Regions from separate parts of the Pseudomonas iranensis genome, predicted to be linked through region 2. Evidence: predicted binding sites of a transcription regulator. Region 2 holds the regulator's gene; each other region holds the start of a gene.

Region 1 (4,820 bases), 1.4 Mb from region 2:
CAACCCTGCCGCCAGCCAACTCTTGCCGGTGGATTCCGGGCCGGTGAGAACAACGACTTTCATGGGCGCAACGCCGGATCGGCACGCCATTCCCGCCAGCCTTGCACGGCGAGCAGGGTAAACAGCGCGTACAGCGCAGCAGTCAGATAGAGGCCTTTATAGATGAACAGGCCGACAAAGATCACATCGAGGACGAACCACAACGCCCAGCATTGCAGGCGTTTTTGCGCCATCCACAGTTGCGCCACCAGACTGAAACCGGTGAGCGCTGCATCGAGCCACGGCTGTGCGGCGTCGGTCCAATGCGCCATCGCCGCGCCCAGCGACAGGCTGCCGATCGCTCCGATGCCAAGACCGAGCAGAATCGAGCGTGTATCGAGGCGGGTGACTTGGCGACCGTCATGCATCGTCCCGGCGCGGGTCCATTGCCACCAGCCATAGATTTGCAGCGCGGCGTAGATGACTTGCAGCAACATGTCCGAATACAGCTTCACCTCAAAGAAGATCCAGCTGTAGAGCAACACCATGACCAGCCCGATCGGCCAGCACCACGGATTCTGCTTGACCGTCAGCCACACGGCGATGACACCGAGGGCAGCGGCAAACAGTTCAAGCCCGGACATGGCGGATCCTTGGGGGAGTTGAGAAGGGGGCGGATTGTACTGCATTAGTCAGATCAAAAGCCCCTCACCCTAACCCTCTCCCGGAGGGAGAGGGAACTGACCGCGTTGTTTGGTCGAGGTACGCCGACCTGGAATATCGCGTCGAACGCAGATCATGAAACGCCCAGTGATCTGCGATCAAAAGCCCCTCACCCTAACCCTCTCCCGGAGGGAAAGGGAACTGACCGCGTTGTTTGGTCGAGGTACGCTGACCTGGAATATCGCGTCGAACGCAGATCATGAAAAGCGCAATGATCTGCTCCCTCTCCTCGGGGAGAGGGCTGGGCGGGCGGCGTTCCGATGAGGGGTGGGCTCACCTCGGTGACCGGTCAGACCCGGAACTGGCGCAGCAACCCGTTGAGCTGTTCGCTCAGTTGCCCAAGCCGCAGACTGGCTGCACTCGACTGTTCAGCCGCCAACGCGGTGCTATGGGAAAGCCCGGCCGCCTGGGTCACGTTCTGGTTGATGTCCTCAACCACCTGCGCCTGTTGCAAGGTAGCGCTGGCAATCGACGCATTCAGGCCGTTGAGATTACGCAACGCCTGGCCAATGGCATTAAGGCTCGCCCCGGCCAGTCCCGCCTGTTCGATGGTCAATTGCGAGGCCTTGCTGCTGTCGCCGATCACCTTCACCGCAGCCTCCGAGTGATTCTGCAAACGCTCGATCATCGACTGAATTTCAGCGGTCGATTTCTGCGTACGCTGAGCCAGCAAGCGCACCTCATCGGCCACCACGGCGAACCCGCGACCCTGTTCCCCCGCGCGCGCCGCTTCAATCGCCGCGTTCAAGGCCAGCAGATTGGTCTGCTCGGCAATCGAGCGAATCACTTCCAGCACGCTGCCAATCTGCGTGCTCTCCGCCGCCAGGGTGCGGATCACTTCCACCGCCTGATCGATCGTCCCGGACAGCTTGTCGATCTGCTGCAAGCTGCCGTCGATGTTGATCTGCCCCTGTTGCGCCTGCGCTTCGGCGTCGCGCATTTCAGCGGCGGCGTGCTCGGCGTTTTTCGCCACGTCCTGCACGCCGTAGGTGACTTCGTTGATCGCCGTGGCCACCAGTTCCATCTGCTGCGATTGCTGCTGACTGCGCTGCTGCGCCTGCGAGGCATCGTTGCCCAGCTCGCTGGAAGACTGGCCCAAAGCGCTGGCCGACACCTGCAGGTCACCAATCACTCGGCGCAACTTGGCCGTGAACGCATTGAAGTGATGGGCCAGTTCAGTGACCTCGTCCTTGCCGTGGGTATCAAGGCTGCGGGTCAGGTCGCTTTCGCCGCTGGCGATGTTCGCCATGGCATTCACGGTCTCCTGCAACGGACGGACGATGCTGCGTGCGATCAGGATCACCAGCAGCGCCATGATCAGCGCAATCGCCAGGCCGATCGCCGACGCCTTGATCATTTGTTCCTGAAATTCCGCCTGAACATCGTCGACGTAAACACCGGAACCGATCACCCAGCCCCACGGCTCAAACAGCTTCACATACGAGGTCTTCGCAACGGGGTCAGTCGCCCCCGGTTTGGGCCAGCGATAATTGACCATGCCCGCGCCTTTGGCCTTGGCGATGGCGACCATCTCGTTGAACACCGCAAAGCCGTCCGGGTCGCGGATCGCCGAAAGATTCTGGCCTTCGAGCTTGGGATTGGTCGGGTGCATGACCATCACGGGGGTGAGGTCGTTGATCCAGAAGTAGTCGCTCTGGTCATAGCGCAGGCCACGGATCGCGGTCAGCGCCTGTTTTTGCGCGGCATCCCTGGTCAGGGTGCCGGCGGTTTCCAGGCCGTGGTAATAAGTCAGCAGGCCACTGGCGGTCTGCACCACGTGCTGGGTTTTCTGCGCCTTGGCGTGGTAGAGGTCGTCGTGGATCTGCTTGAGCATCAGCACGCCCAAGGTCAGCAACATGACCACCGCCACGATCAAGATGAGCCACAAGCGTCGGCTGATCGACACACTGCGCAAGCTGTTCATAACGCTGTCACTCCGGATTCTTGTTCTTGTAATAAACGATCGCCAGCATCCAGCCACCGCTGTGGGCTTGCGATTGTGCGACTTGAGCCGCCTAACGCGGGGAGCGCTATTAAGGCTTGTCTGTTAGGATTTCGGCCCCGCGCGCAAAAACCTGAATCCGGTTTTGATATTTCACGGAATTTTTACCGTTTCGTGTGGATCCTGTGCGCGCGCAATCGCTACAGCTTTTACCGGCTACGCTGGACGCAGTGAACGAAAAAATACTATCGGGGCATGCCCGCGCGCATCGCTCTCTGGGGGATTGATGGATCTTTGGACCGCCTTGCAGGCACTGATTCTAGGAGTTGTAGAAGGGCTGACGGAGTTTTTGCCCATTTCGAGTACCGGACACCAGATCATCGTCGCCGACTTGCTGAACTTCGGCGGCGAACGGGCCATGGCGTTCAACATCATCATCCAGCTCGGCGCGATCCTCGCCGTGGTCTGGGAGTTTCGCCGCAAGATCCTCGACGTGGTGATCGGCCTGCCGACCCAGCCGAGCGCCCGGCGTTTCACCGCCAACCTGCTGATCGCCTTTTTGCCCGCCGTGGTACTGGGGGTGATCTTTGCCGACCTGATTCACGAATACCTGTTCAACCCGATCACCGTGGCGGCGGCGCTGGTCATCGGCGGGATCATCATGCTGTGGGCCGAACAGCGCCAACATGAAGTCCACGCCGAAACCGTCGACGAGATCCGCTGGACCGACGCGCTGAAAATCGGCTTCGCGCAATGCCTGGCGATGATTCCCGGCACCTCACGTTCCGGCTCGACGATCATTGGCGGCTTGCTGTTCGGGCTGTCACGCAAGACCGCCACCGAGTTCTCGTTTTTCCTCGCCATGCCAACCATGGTCGGTGCGGCAGTGTATTCGGGCTACAAATACCGCGACCTGTTTGTGCCGGCGGATTTTCCGGTGTTCGCCATTGGTTTTGTCACGGCGTTCATCTTCGCCATGATCGCTGTGCGCGGCCTGCTCAAGTTCATCGGCAGCCACAGCTACGCAGCCTTTGCCTGGTACCGGATTGCGTTCGGCCTGTTCATTCTGGCGACCTGGCAGTTCGGCTGGGTGGACTGGTCGGCGGCCAAGGCATGAACGATTCCCGCACGCGCCGCCCTGAGGGACGACCTTCAGGCGGGCGCGTTCAGCATCTGAAATTGAAGCTCGTGGTGTTGCTGATCGTCTGCGCGCTGCCGCTGTTCGGCTCGCTGTCGATGTGGCTCAGCGGCATCTCGCGAGTGCCGCTGGCGGCGTACGGGATTGTCAGTGTGCTGGCGTTCTTTCTGTACTGGGCCGACAAGCGCAAGGCCCGCGCCGATGCCTGGCGCACTCCGGAGAATATCCTCCATGCGGTCGAACTGGCGGGGGGCTGGCCGGGTGCGCTGATCGCCCAGCAGGTGTTTCGGCACAAGACGCGCAAGGTCTCGTTTCAGATTCTGTTCTGGGTGATTGTGCTGCTGCATCAGGTGTTCTGGATTGACCAGATTTTCCTCGGATCGAACTTGCTGTCGCTGATTTAACGTCCACCGAAAATCCCCTGTGGGAGCGAGCCTGCTCGCTCCCACAGGGTCTGCGTGCTTACAAAAGCAGGCCGATTTGGGTTTTTTTAGGCAACTTGCTCACTACCAGTTGATGGGATCGCTGCAACAGTCCCCGCAATTCCTCGGCACCCAGCGGGTAGGGCGGGTGCATGATGATCCACTGCGCCCGTGCCAGATACGGCGCCGGATGAATCCCCGGGCGGTCGCAATGGCCGAGAAACAGGTCCTTGTCGACCTTGAACGCCAGCGAATCACCACGTAATCCTTGCAAGGCAAACATCTTGTTGTCGGCAATCGAGAACACCCGTACGCCGCCCCATTTGTAATCTTCCCGGGCGCCGGGCAGGGCCAGACAAAACTCGGCGACCTCGGCTTCGCTCATTCTTCCTTGTTTCATAGAAATCTATCCCCGCAGGCATTGAACGATTCGACCAGGTGATCGATCCATGCGCGCACCGCCGGCATTACCCCGCGCCGGTGCGGGTACACCGCTTGCAGCCAGCCGCCAGGCAATGACCATTGCGGTAGCACTTGCACCAGCGTGCCGTTACGCAATTCGGTTTCGCAGAACATCATCGGCAGCACGGTAAAGCCCTGACCGGCGAGCACGCAG
Region 2 (4,820 bases):
CATGCAGCTTGAGAGCCTGGCCGGGCGTGGCATTCGCTCAAAAAATTATCTGGTCCTGGCAACCACCAGCCAGAAACAGGTTCTAACCGCCGCTTATCACAGTTACAAGCGTTGCGGGCTGGCCGGCTGCATCCTGACTAAACTGGATGAAACGGCCAGTCTCGGCGAAGTGTTGAGCCTGGCGATCAGTCATGAATTGCCGGTCGCGTATCTGACCGATGGCCCACGGATTCCGGATGATCTGCATCTGCCGCGCCGTCATCAACTGGTCAGCCGCGCCGTCAGCGTGCAAATGCAGGAAGAACCCAGCGAAGAAGCCATGGCTGACATGTTCGCTGATATCTATCACAGCCCGACCAAGCAGGTTGGCTGAGGTAATCATGAACAGTTTTTGTACCTACATCGATGGTCTGCCACGCATTGTTCCGATCAGGAACGCGCAGCCAGTAATGTGGCCTCCGTCTATGCAAGACAAGGTAAAGAAATAACATGGGCAGCATGCATCCCGTACAGGTGATCGCGGTGACCGGCGGCAAAGGTGGCGTCGGCAAGACTAACGTGTCAGTGAACTTGTCGCTGGCGCTGGCAGAGCTTGGCCGTCGGGTCATGCTGCTGGACGCCGACCTGGGCCTGGCGAACGTCGACGTTCTGCTGGGGCTGACACCCAAGCGCACACTGGCCGACGTCATCGAAGGCCGTTGCGAACTGCGCGACGTGCTGTTGCAGGGCCCGGGCGGGATTCGCATCGTGCCGGCGGCCTCCGGCACGCAGAGCATGGTGCACCTGAGCCCGGCGCAGCACGCCGGCCTGATCCAGGCGTTCAGCGACATCGGCGACAATCTCGACGTGCTGGTGATCGACACCGCTGCGGGTATTGGTGACTCGGTAGTCAGTTTCGTTCGTGCCGCCCAGGAAGTGTTGCTGGTGGTCTGCGACGAGCCGACTTCGATCACCGACGCTTACGCGCTGATCAAGTTGCTCAACCGCGACTACGGCATGAACCGCTTCCGCGTGCTGGCCAACATGGCGCAGAGCCCGCAGGAAGGGCGCAACCTGTTCGCCAAGTTGACCAAGGTCACGGATCGCTTCCTTGACGTCGCCCTACAATACGTCGGCGCCGTGCCGTACGACGAAAGCGTGCGCAAAGCGGTGCAGAAGCAGCGCGCCGTCTACGAAGCCTTTCCCCGTTCCAAGTGCGCGCTGGCCTTCAAGGCCATCGCCCAGAAGGTCGACACCTGGCCGCTGCCGGCCAACCCGCGCGGGCATCTGGAATTTTTCGTCGAGCGTCTCGTGCAGCAAACCGCAGGGCCTGTGATATGACCGCCAGTGGCATGAATCTTTACAAAAAGTCGGCGCGTGACGCGCAATACGAATTGATCGAGCGCTACGCGCCACTGGTCAAGCGCATTGCCTATCACTTGCTGGCGCGCCTGCCGGCCAGCGTGCAGGTCGAAGACCTGATCCAGGCCGGGATGATCGGTTTGCTGGAAGTCTCGACCAAATACGACGCCAGCAAAGGCGCCAGTTTCGAAACGTACGCGGGCATTCGAATCCGCGGCGCGATGCTCGATGAAGTGCGCAAAGGGGATTGGGCGCCACGCTCGGTTCACCGTAATACCAGGATGGTCAGCGACGCGATTCGCTCGATTGAAGCTAAAACCGGCCGTGACGCTAAAGATCACGAGGTTGCGGCCGAACTCCAATTGAGTCTCGACGATTACTACGGGATTCTGAATGACACCTTGGGCAGTCGCCTGTTCAGTTTCGACGACCTGTTGCAGGACGGCGAACACGAAGGGCTGCACGAGGATGGCGCGAGTGCTCATATGGAGCCGTCACGCGATCTGGAAGATGAACGCTTCCAGGCGGCGCTGGCGGACGCGATTGCCAATTTGCCGGAGCGTGAGCGACTGGTGTTGGCGCTGTACTACGACGAAGAGCTGAACCTCAAGGAAATCGGTGAAGTCCTTGGCGTCAGTGAATCGCGGGTCAGCCAGTTACACAGCCAGTGCGCGGCCCGTCTGCGGGGGCGTTTGGGGGAGTGGCGAGCGCGCTGAAGGCAGTGTGGGGACACTGCGAAACGAGGCTGGTGCGGTGATGAACGGCGCCGGTCTCGATCCGTTGTGCTCCAGACAAACTTCGAGTGCTATGCCGATTGATTGAAGTGGCGCGTCCAGGTGCTGGGCGCGTTTAAGACTGCTTGGAGGTCGAATTGAACAAAGACATGAAAATCCTCATCGTTGATGACTTCTCAACGATGCGGCGGATCATCAAGAACCTGCTGCGCGATCTTGGGTTCACCAACACCGTCGAGGCCGACGATGGCGTAACCGCCATTCCGGTGCTCAACAGCGGCAGCATCGACTTTCTGGTAACGGACTGGAACATGCCGGGCATGACCGGTATCGACCTGCTGCGTCACGTGCGCGCCGATGAAAAACTCAAGCACCTCCCGGTGTTGATGGTGACTGCTGAAGCCAAGCGCGAGCAGATCATCGAGGCCGCTCAGGCCGGTGTGAACGGTTACGTGGTCAAACCTTTCACGGCTCAAGCGTTGAAAGACAAAATCGAGAAGATTTTCGAACGCATCGGCTGATGAATGCGCGGGGGAGCTATGGAGCATAACGAATCATCACAGGGCGATTTCGAATCGACCCTGAAAAAACACGCGGTCGAACTGGTCGAGAGCCTTGAAAAAGGCAAGTTCGGCGACGCGGTGCAACTGATCCATGAGCTCAATCAGACCCGTGACCGCGGCCTGTATCAGGAAGTGGGCAAGCTCACACGTGAACTGCACAGTGCGATCGTCAATTTCCAGATTGATCCGCACATGCCGCAGGCCGAGGAAGTGTCGCAAATCACCGACGCCACCGAGCGCCTGGGCTATGTGGTCAAGCTGACGGAAGCCGCGGCCAACCGCACCATGGATCTGGTGGAAAGCGCCACGCCGGTGGTCAACAGTCTCGCTGATGAAGCGCAGACGTTGAGTGCTGATTGGGGTCGCTTCATGCGTCGCGAGGTCGGGGCTGAAGAGTTCCGTGAACTGGCGCGCCGGGTCGACGGTTTTCTGTCACGCAGCAGCACGGACAACCGTGCGGTGTCGAGCAACCTCAACGACATCCTGCTGGCTCAGGATTACCAGGACCTCACAGGTCAAGTGATCAAGCGTGTGACCCAACTGGTCACCGAAGTCGAAAGCAATCTGCTCAAACTCGTGCTCATGGCCAGTCAGGTCGACCGCTTTGCGGGCATCGAACATGACCGCGCCGCAATGCTTGCTGAAAAAGATCCACAAAAACATCTCTCGCAGGGTGAAGGTCCGCAGATTCATGCCGATAAACGAGAAGACGTTGTGTCCGGTCAGGACGATGTGGACGATTTGTTATCCAGCCTTGGATTCTAGAGTTTCGGAATTCGGGTTTTTTGGGTTTTTAGACCTGTAGGAGCACCCCATTAATGAGCTTCGGCGCCGATGAAGAGATCCTTCAGGATTTCCTGGTTGAGGCCGGCGAGATTCTTGAGCAACTGTCCGAACAACTGGTCGAGCTGGAAAGCCGCCCGGATGATGCAGATCTGCTCAATGCAATTTTTCGCGGTTTCCACACTGTAAAAGGGGGCGCCGGCTTCCTTCAGCTCAATGAGCTGGTGGAGTGCTGTCACATCGCCGAAAACGTGTTCGACATCCTGCGCAAGGGTGAGCGTCGCGTTGATGCAGAACTGATGGACGTGGTGCTCGAAGCACTGGACGCGGTGAACAGCATGTTCAGCGAAGTCCGTGAACGTGCACCGATCACCGCTGCGACGCCGGAACTGCTGGCCGCGCTGGCGCGTCTGGCCGAGCCGCAATCGGCGGATGAAGCCGTGGCCGCACCGGTAGAAGTGGTGGAAGAGCCGGTGGCCGAAAGCGCATCGGACGACATTACCGATAACGAATTCGAACAACTGCTGGACTCGCTGAATGCCGTCAAGGCTCAGGCCGAGGCCCCGGCTGCTGCTGTTGCTCCGGCGCAGGTTGCCGACACGGCCGCCAGCGATGAAATCACCGACGCGGAGTTTGAATCGCTGCTCGATCAGCTGCACGGCAAAGGCCAGTTCGCTGTCGATGCGGTCGCTCCGGCGCCAGCAGCAGCGGCTCCGGCCGCGCCTGCTGCAGGCGACAGTTCGGACATCACCGACGACGAATTCGAAGCCTTGCTCGATCAGTTGCACGGCAAGGGCAACTTCGCCGTTGACGCGCTGGAATCGGCCATTGCTTCGGCGCCGGCAGCCCCTGCTGCACCGGCAGCCGCTGCGGCCGGCAGCGACCTGATCAGCGATCACGAATTCGAATCGCTGCTCGACGAATTGCACGGCAAAGGCAAGTTTGACGCCAGCGCTGCGACTGCTGGCTCTGCCTCGAGCGTCGCCACGCCAGCGGCGAAAGCTCCGGCTGCTGCTGCGCCGAAACCTGCGGCCAAGCCTGAGCCGAAAGCCGAGGCGCCGAAACCGGCCGCCGCTGCTGCACCGGCTGCGGCTCGCGCTCCTGCGACACCGCCCGCGGAAAAACCGGCCAGCGAAGCGGAAACCACCGTACGCGTCGACACCGCGCGGCTCGACGAGATCATGAACATGGTCGGCGAGCTGGTGCTGGTGCGTAACCGTCTGGTGCGCCTGGGCCTCAACAGCGGCGACGAAGCCATGTCCAAGGCCGTGTCGAACCTCGACGTGGTCACCGCTGACCTGCAGACCGCCGTGATGAAGACGCGGATGCAGCCGATCAAGAAGGTCTTCGGGCGCTTCCCGCGTCTGGTTCGCGACCTCGCACGCCAACTGAAGAAAGA
Region 3 (4,820 bases), 2.6 Mb from region 2:
ATGGACGCCGGCAACATGCTCAAGCCTGCGCTGGCTCGCGGCGAGTTGCACTGCGTCGGCGCGACCACGCTCAACGAGTACCGCCAATATATAGAGAAGGACGCGGCGCTCGAGCGGCGTTTCCAGAAAGTCCTGGTGGACGAGCCGAGCGAAGAAGACACCATCGCTATTCTGCGTGGCCTCAAGGAGCGTTACGAGGTTCACCACAAGGTGGCGATCACCGACGGCGCGATCATTGCCGCGGCGAAACTCAGCCATCGCTACATCACGGATCGGCAGTTGCCGGACAAGGCCATCGACCTGATCGACGAGGCCGCCAGCCGTATCCGCATGGAGATCGACTCCAAACCGGAAGTACTCGATCGTCTGGAGCGGCGCCTGATTCAGCTGAAGGTGGAATCCCAGGCCCTGAAGAAAGAAAGCGACGACGCGGCGAAGAAACGCCTGGAAAAACTCCAGGAAGAAATCGAGCGTCACGAACGTGAGTACTCGGATCTGGAAGAAATCTGGAACTCGGAAAAAGCCGAGGTGCAGGGTTCTGCGCAGATCCAGCAGAAGATCGAACAGTCGCGCCAGGAACTGGAAGCCGCGCGGCGCAAAGGCGACCTGAATCGCATGGCCGAGTTGCAGTACGGGGTGATCCCCGACCTGGAACGCAGCCTGCAAATGGTCGACCAGCACGGCAAGAGCGAAAACCAGTTGCTGCGCAGCAAGGTGACTGAAGAAGAGATTGCCGAAGTCGTGTCGAAGTGGACCGGCATCCCGGTGTCGAAGATGCTCGAAGGCGAGCGCGACAAGCTGATGAAGATGGAGAGCCTGTTGCACAAACGGGTAATCGGTCAGGAAGAAGCGGTTGTGGCTGTGGCCAACGCCGTGCGGCGGTCCCGCGCGGGGTTGTCCGACCCGAATCGGCCGAGCGGCTCGTTCATGTTCCTCGGCCCTACCGGTGTCGGTAAAACCGAGCTGTGCAAGGCCTTGGCCGAATTCCTTTTCGATACCGAGGAGGCGATGGTTCGGATCGACATGTCCGAGTTCATGGAGAAACATTCCGTGGCTCGTCTGATCGGCGCGCCACCGGGCTACGTCGGCTATGAAGAGGGCGGTTACCTGACCGAAGCGGTGCGTCGCAAGCCGTACTCGGTGATCCTGATGGACGAAGTCGAGAAGGCGCATCCGGATGTGTTCAACATCCTTCTGCAAGTGCTTGAGGATGGCCGGCTGACCGACAGTCACGGGCGTACGGTGGACTTCCGCAACACGGTGATCGTGATGACCTCCAACCTCGGGTCGATGCAGATCCAGGAACTGGTCGGTGATCGCGAGGCGCAGCGCGCTGCTGTGATGGACGCGCTGACGTCGCACTTCCGTCCGGAGTTCATCAACCGGGTCGACGAGGTGGTGATCTTCGAGCCGCTGGCGCGGGATCAGATCGCCGGGATTACCGAGATCCAGTTGGGTCGTCTGCGCAGCCGTCTGGCCGAGCGCGAGCTGAAGCTGGAACTGAGCCCGGAAGCGATGGACAAGCTGATCGCCGTTGGTTACGACCCGGTGTATGGCGCACGTCCTTTGAAACGGGCGATCCAGCGCTGGATCGAAAACCCGCTGGCGCAGTTGATCCTGTCGGGTCATTTCATGCCTGGCGACACCGCCACCGGCAAGGTCGAGAACGACGAAATCGTTTTCGGCTAAGCCTCAGCGGCAATGAAACCGGGAAGGCCTCGCATTGCGAGGCCTTTTTTTCGCCAGGCTGTTGAACTCAAAGGAAAAGGCTTGTAAAGTGCGCCCCGCAGTCAGTCACCGGCAGCGTTTCAACCCACCGGGTTGGAATCTGAAATAAGTTGCAAATCATTAACTTGAAAGCAATTTAGGGGGTTGACAGAGGTGTTCTAGGTTGTAGAATAGCGCGCCTCAGACACACGAACGCAGCGATGCGAACGGGTGGCGAGATGCAACAAAGCTTCACCGTTGTAAATTGAAATATGTAGTTCCGTGATAGCTCAGTCGGTAGAGCAAATGACTGTTAATCATTGGGTCCCAGGTTCGAGTCCTGGTCACGGAGCCAATTTCAAACCGGGGTATAGCGCAGTCCGGTAGCGCGCCTGCTTTGGGAGCAGGATGTCAGGAGTTCGAATCCCCTTACCCCGACCATATTTGGGTCGTTAGCTCAGTTGGTAGAGCAGTTGGCTTTTAACCAATTGGTCGTAGGTTCGAATCCCACACGACCCACCATTTTTGAAACCAGTTTGCGCTGGGATCGAATCTTAAGATCAGAGGCCAAAAGCGCTGATCGAAGAAGGCGATCTTTGAAAGGTCGCCTTTTTTTTACCGGGGTATAGCGCAGTCCGGTAGCGCGCCTGCTTTGGGAGCAGGATGTCAGGAGTTCGAATCCCCTTACCCCGACCATATTGAAAATCCTCGTATCGAAAGATACGGGGATTTTTTTTGCCTGCCGAAAGCTGAATCCCTTCAAGTCGTCATACAACCTGCCGATAGCCCGCTAACACGAGGGGACTGCCAACGCTTCGCCCCTTGATCTGGCCATTACAAGAATAAGGGCGTTCGTCATGTTGCTTCGTCAGTTGAATATTGCTCCCCGGGCTGCCCTGGGTTTTGCCCTGATCGCGGTGTTGGTGGCCTTGCTCGGCGTGTTTGCGCTGGGGCAGATGTCGAGCATTCGCGACAGTGAGGTGGCGGTGGAGAACCGCTGGTTGCCGAGCATCCGTGGCGGCGACGAGATCCGTGAACTGATGCTGCGCATCCGCACTATCTCCCTGCGCATGGCGCTCGATCAGGATCCGGCCAACATCGCCACCTACCGTGGCCAGATGGACACCCGCGACAAGGAGCTGAGCGAGAAGATCGCCGCCTACGACAAACTGGTCGACACTGCCGAAGGCCAGCAGCTGTATGACCAGTTCAAGAAAACCTTCGCCGCCTATCGCACTGGCATTGCCCAGTCATTCACCCTTGCCGAGCAAGGCAAGCGTGACGAGCTGACCAAATTGCTCCTGGTGGACATGAAGACCGTGGTCGACGGCTCCGGCAAACAGCTCAATGATCTCGCCGATCTGTTCGCCCGCCAGGTCGCTGCCGAAAGCGAGAAGTCCGCCGCGCATTATGAAACCTCGCGCACCATCGTAACTCTGTTCATTGCCTTGGCAGCGCTGGCCACGGTGGCGCTGGCGATGTTGCTCACGCGCAGTATCGTGCGCCCGCTGAGCAGCGCCGTGGATGCCGCTGAAAGTGTCGCCAAGGGCGATCTAACCCGACCGATCGAAACCCATGGCAATGACGAAGTCAGCCGCTTGCTCAAGGCCTTGGCGACGATGCAACAGAACCTGCGCGAGACCCTGCAAGGTATCAGCGGCTCAGCTACGCAACTGGCAACCGCCGCGGATGAACTGAGCGCCGTTACCGTCGACAGCACCCAAGGCTTGCAAGAGCAGAACAACGAAATCGAACAGGCCGCCACTGCGGTTAACGAGATGACCGCTGCGGTGGAGGAGGTCGCGCGCAACGCGGTGTCGACGTCCGATGCCACGCGCCAGTCCAGTCAGTCGGCGCAATTGGGCCAGGAGCGCGTCAGCGAAACCGCCAGCGCGATCAATGCGCTGGCCAGTGATGTGCAGAACACCGGTGAACTGGTGCAGTCGCTGGCCAAACAATCGCAAGACATCGGTAAGGTTCTGGACGTGATTCGCGCCATCGCCGAGCAGACCAATCTGCTGGCGCTCAACGCTGCCATCGAGGCAGCACGTGCGGGCGAAAGCGGTCGCGGCTTTGCGGTGGTGGCCGACGAGGTGCGCGCACTGGCGTATCGCACCCAGCAATCGACGCAGGAAATCGAACAGATGGTGCAAGGCATGCGCAGCGGTTCGAGCCAGGCGCTGGAGTCAATGCAGGCCAGCGCATCTCGTGCGGCGAGCACGCTGGTTCTCGCAGAGCGGGCGGGTGAGGCGCTGGTGACGATCACGGCGTCGGTGCACGAGATTCACGAGCGCAACCTGGTAATCGCCAGCGCTGCCGAGGAGCAGGCGCAGGTGGCGCGGGAAGTGGATCGCAATCTGGTGAACATTCGCGACCTGTCGGTGCGTTCGGCTGCGGGGGCTGATCAGACCAGCGCATCGAGCCATGAGCTGTCGCAACTGGCCAATGCGCTGCAGGGCATGGTGCGGCGGTTCCAGCTCTGATGAACAGCGATTCATTGCAGGCCTTCGCCCACTGATTTGAGAACAGCACGAAAAAATGTGGGAGCGAGCCTGCTCGCGAAGGGGCCGGATCATTCAACGACAGTGTTGACAGACCCACCGCTTTCGCGAGCAGGCTCGCTCCCACAGGTTGGCGCCTTAGTGCAGTTTCAGACGCGGTTCGGTGCCACGACCAATCTTGCTCCCCAGCATCAGCATCGCCGTGCGAAACGGCCCGTACAGTGCCATCTGGTGCATGCGGTACAGCGACACATAGAACATCCGCGCCAGCCAGCCTTCGAGCATCACGCTGCCGGTCAGGTTACCCATCAAGTTACCCACAGCAGAAAAACGCGACAGCGAGATCAGCGAGCCGTAGTCGGTGTACTTGTACTCCGGCAGGGTCTTGCCTTCGATGCGCAGTTTCAGCGACTTGGCCAGCAGCGACGCCTGTTGGTGCGCCGCTTGTGCGCGCGGCGGCACGTTGCGATCAGTGCCCGGTTGAGGGCACGCCGCGCAGTCACCGAAGGCAAAGATGTTTTCGTCGCGAGTGGTTTGCAGAGTCGGCAGCACTTGCAGCTGATTGATGCGGTTGGTCTCCAGACCGTCGATGTCCTTGAGGAAACCCGGTGC

The links. Region 2 encodes FliA, which starts transcription of late flagellar genes. Its sites were predicted from a motif close to CTAAAGTTTNNNNNNNNNNNGCCGNTAA; they were not measured.
Region 1: the regulator FliA is predicted to act here: its motif matches at 2,755-2,782, upstream of HU724_RS14700 (methyl-accepting chemotaxis protein).
Region 3: the regulator FliA is predicted to act here: its motif matches at 2,466-2,493, upstream of HU724_RS24120 (methyl-accepting chemotaxis protein).

What each region holds. Positions count from the first base shown of each region.
Region 1 covers NZ_CP077092.1:3,289,352-3,294,171, forward strand. Annotated here, with positions in the region: gene HU724_RS14690 (AAA family ATPase) at 1-63, opposite strand, end outside; gene pnuC (nicotinamide riboside transporter PnuC) at 60-623, opposite strand; gene HU724_RS14700 (methyl-accepting chemotaxis protein) at 992-2,626, opposite strand; gene HU724_RS14705 (undecaprenyl-diphosphate phosphatase) at 2,931-3,761, shown strand; gene HU724_RS14710 (DUF1294 domain-containing protein) at 3,758-4,186, shown strand; gene HU724_RS14715 (MmcQ/YjbR family DNA-binding protein) at 4,245-4,604, opposite strand; gene HU724_RS14720 (LysR substrate-binding domain-containing protein) at 4,601-4,820, opposite strand, start outside.
Region 2 covers NZ_CP077092.1:1,912,761-1,917,580, forward strand. Annotated here, with positions in the region: gene flhF (flagellar biosynthesis GTPase FlhF) at 1-373, shown strand, start outside; gene fleN (flagellar synthesis regulator FleN) at 490-1,320, shown strand; gene fliA (RNA polymerase sigma factor FliA) at 1,317-2,057, shown strand; gene HU724_RS08490 (chemotaxis response regulator CheY) at 2,225-2,596, shown strand; gene HU724_RS08495 (protein phosphatase CheZ) at 2,615-3,403, shown strand; gene HU724_RS08500 (chemotaxis protein CheA) at 3,457-4,820, shown strand, end outside.
Region 3 covers NZ_CP077092.1:5,356,905-5,361,724, reverse strand. Annotated here, with positions in the region: gene clpB (ATP-dependent chaperone ClpB) at 1-1,689, shown strand, start outside; tRNA gene HU724_RS24140 (tRNA-Asn) at 1,987-2,062, shown strand; tRNA gene HU724_RS24135 (tRNA-Pro) at 2,072-2,148, shown strand; tRNA gene HU724_RS24130 (tRNA-Lys) at 2,154-2,229, shown strand; tRNA gene HU724_RS24125 (tRNA-Pro) at 2,327-2,403, shown strand; gene HU724_RS24120 (methyl-accepting chemotaxis protein) at 2,565-4,190, shown strand; gene HU724_RS24115 (NAD(P)/FAD-dependent oxidoreductase) at 4,347-4,820, opposite strand, start outside.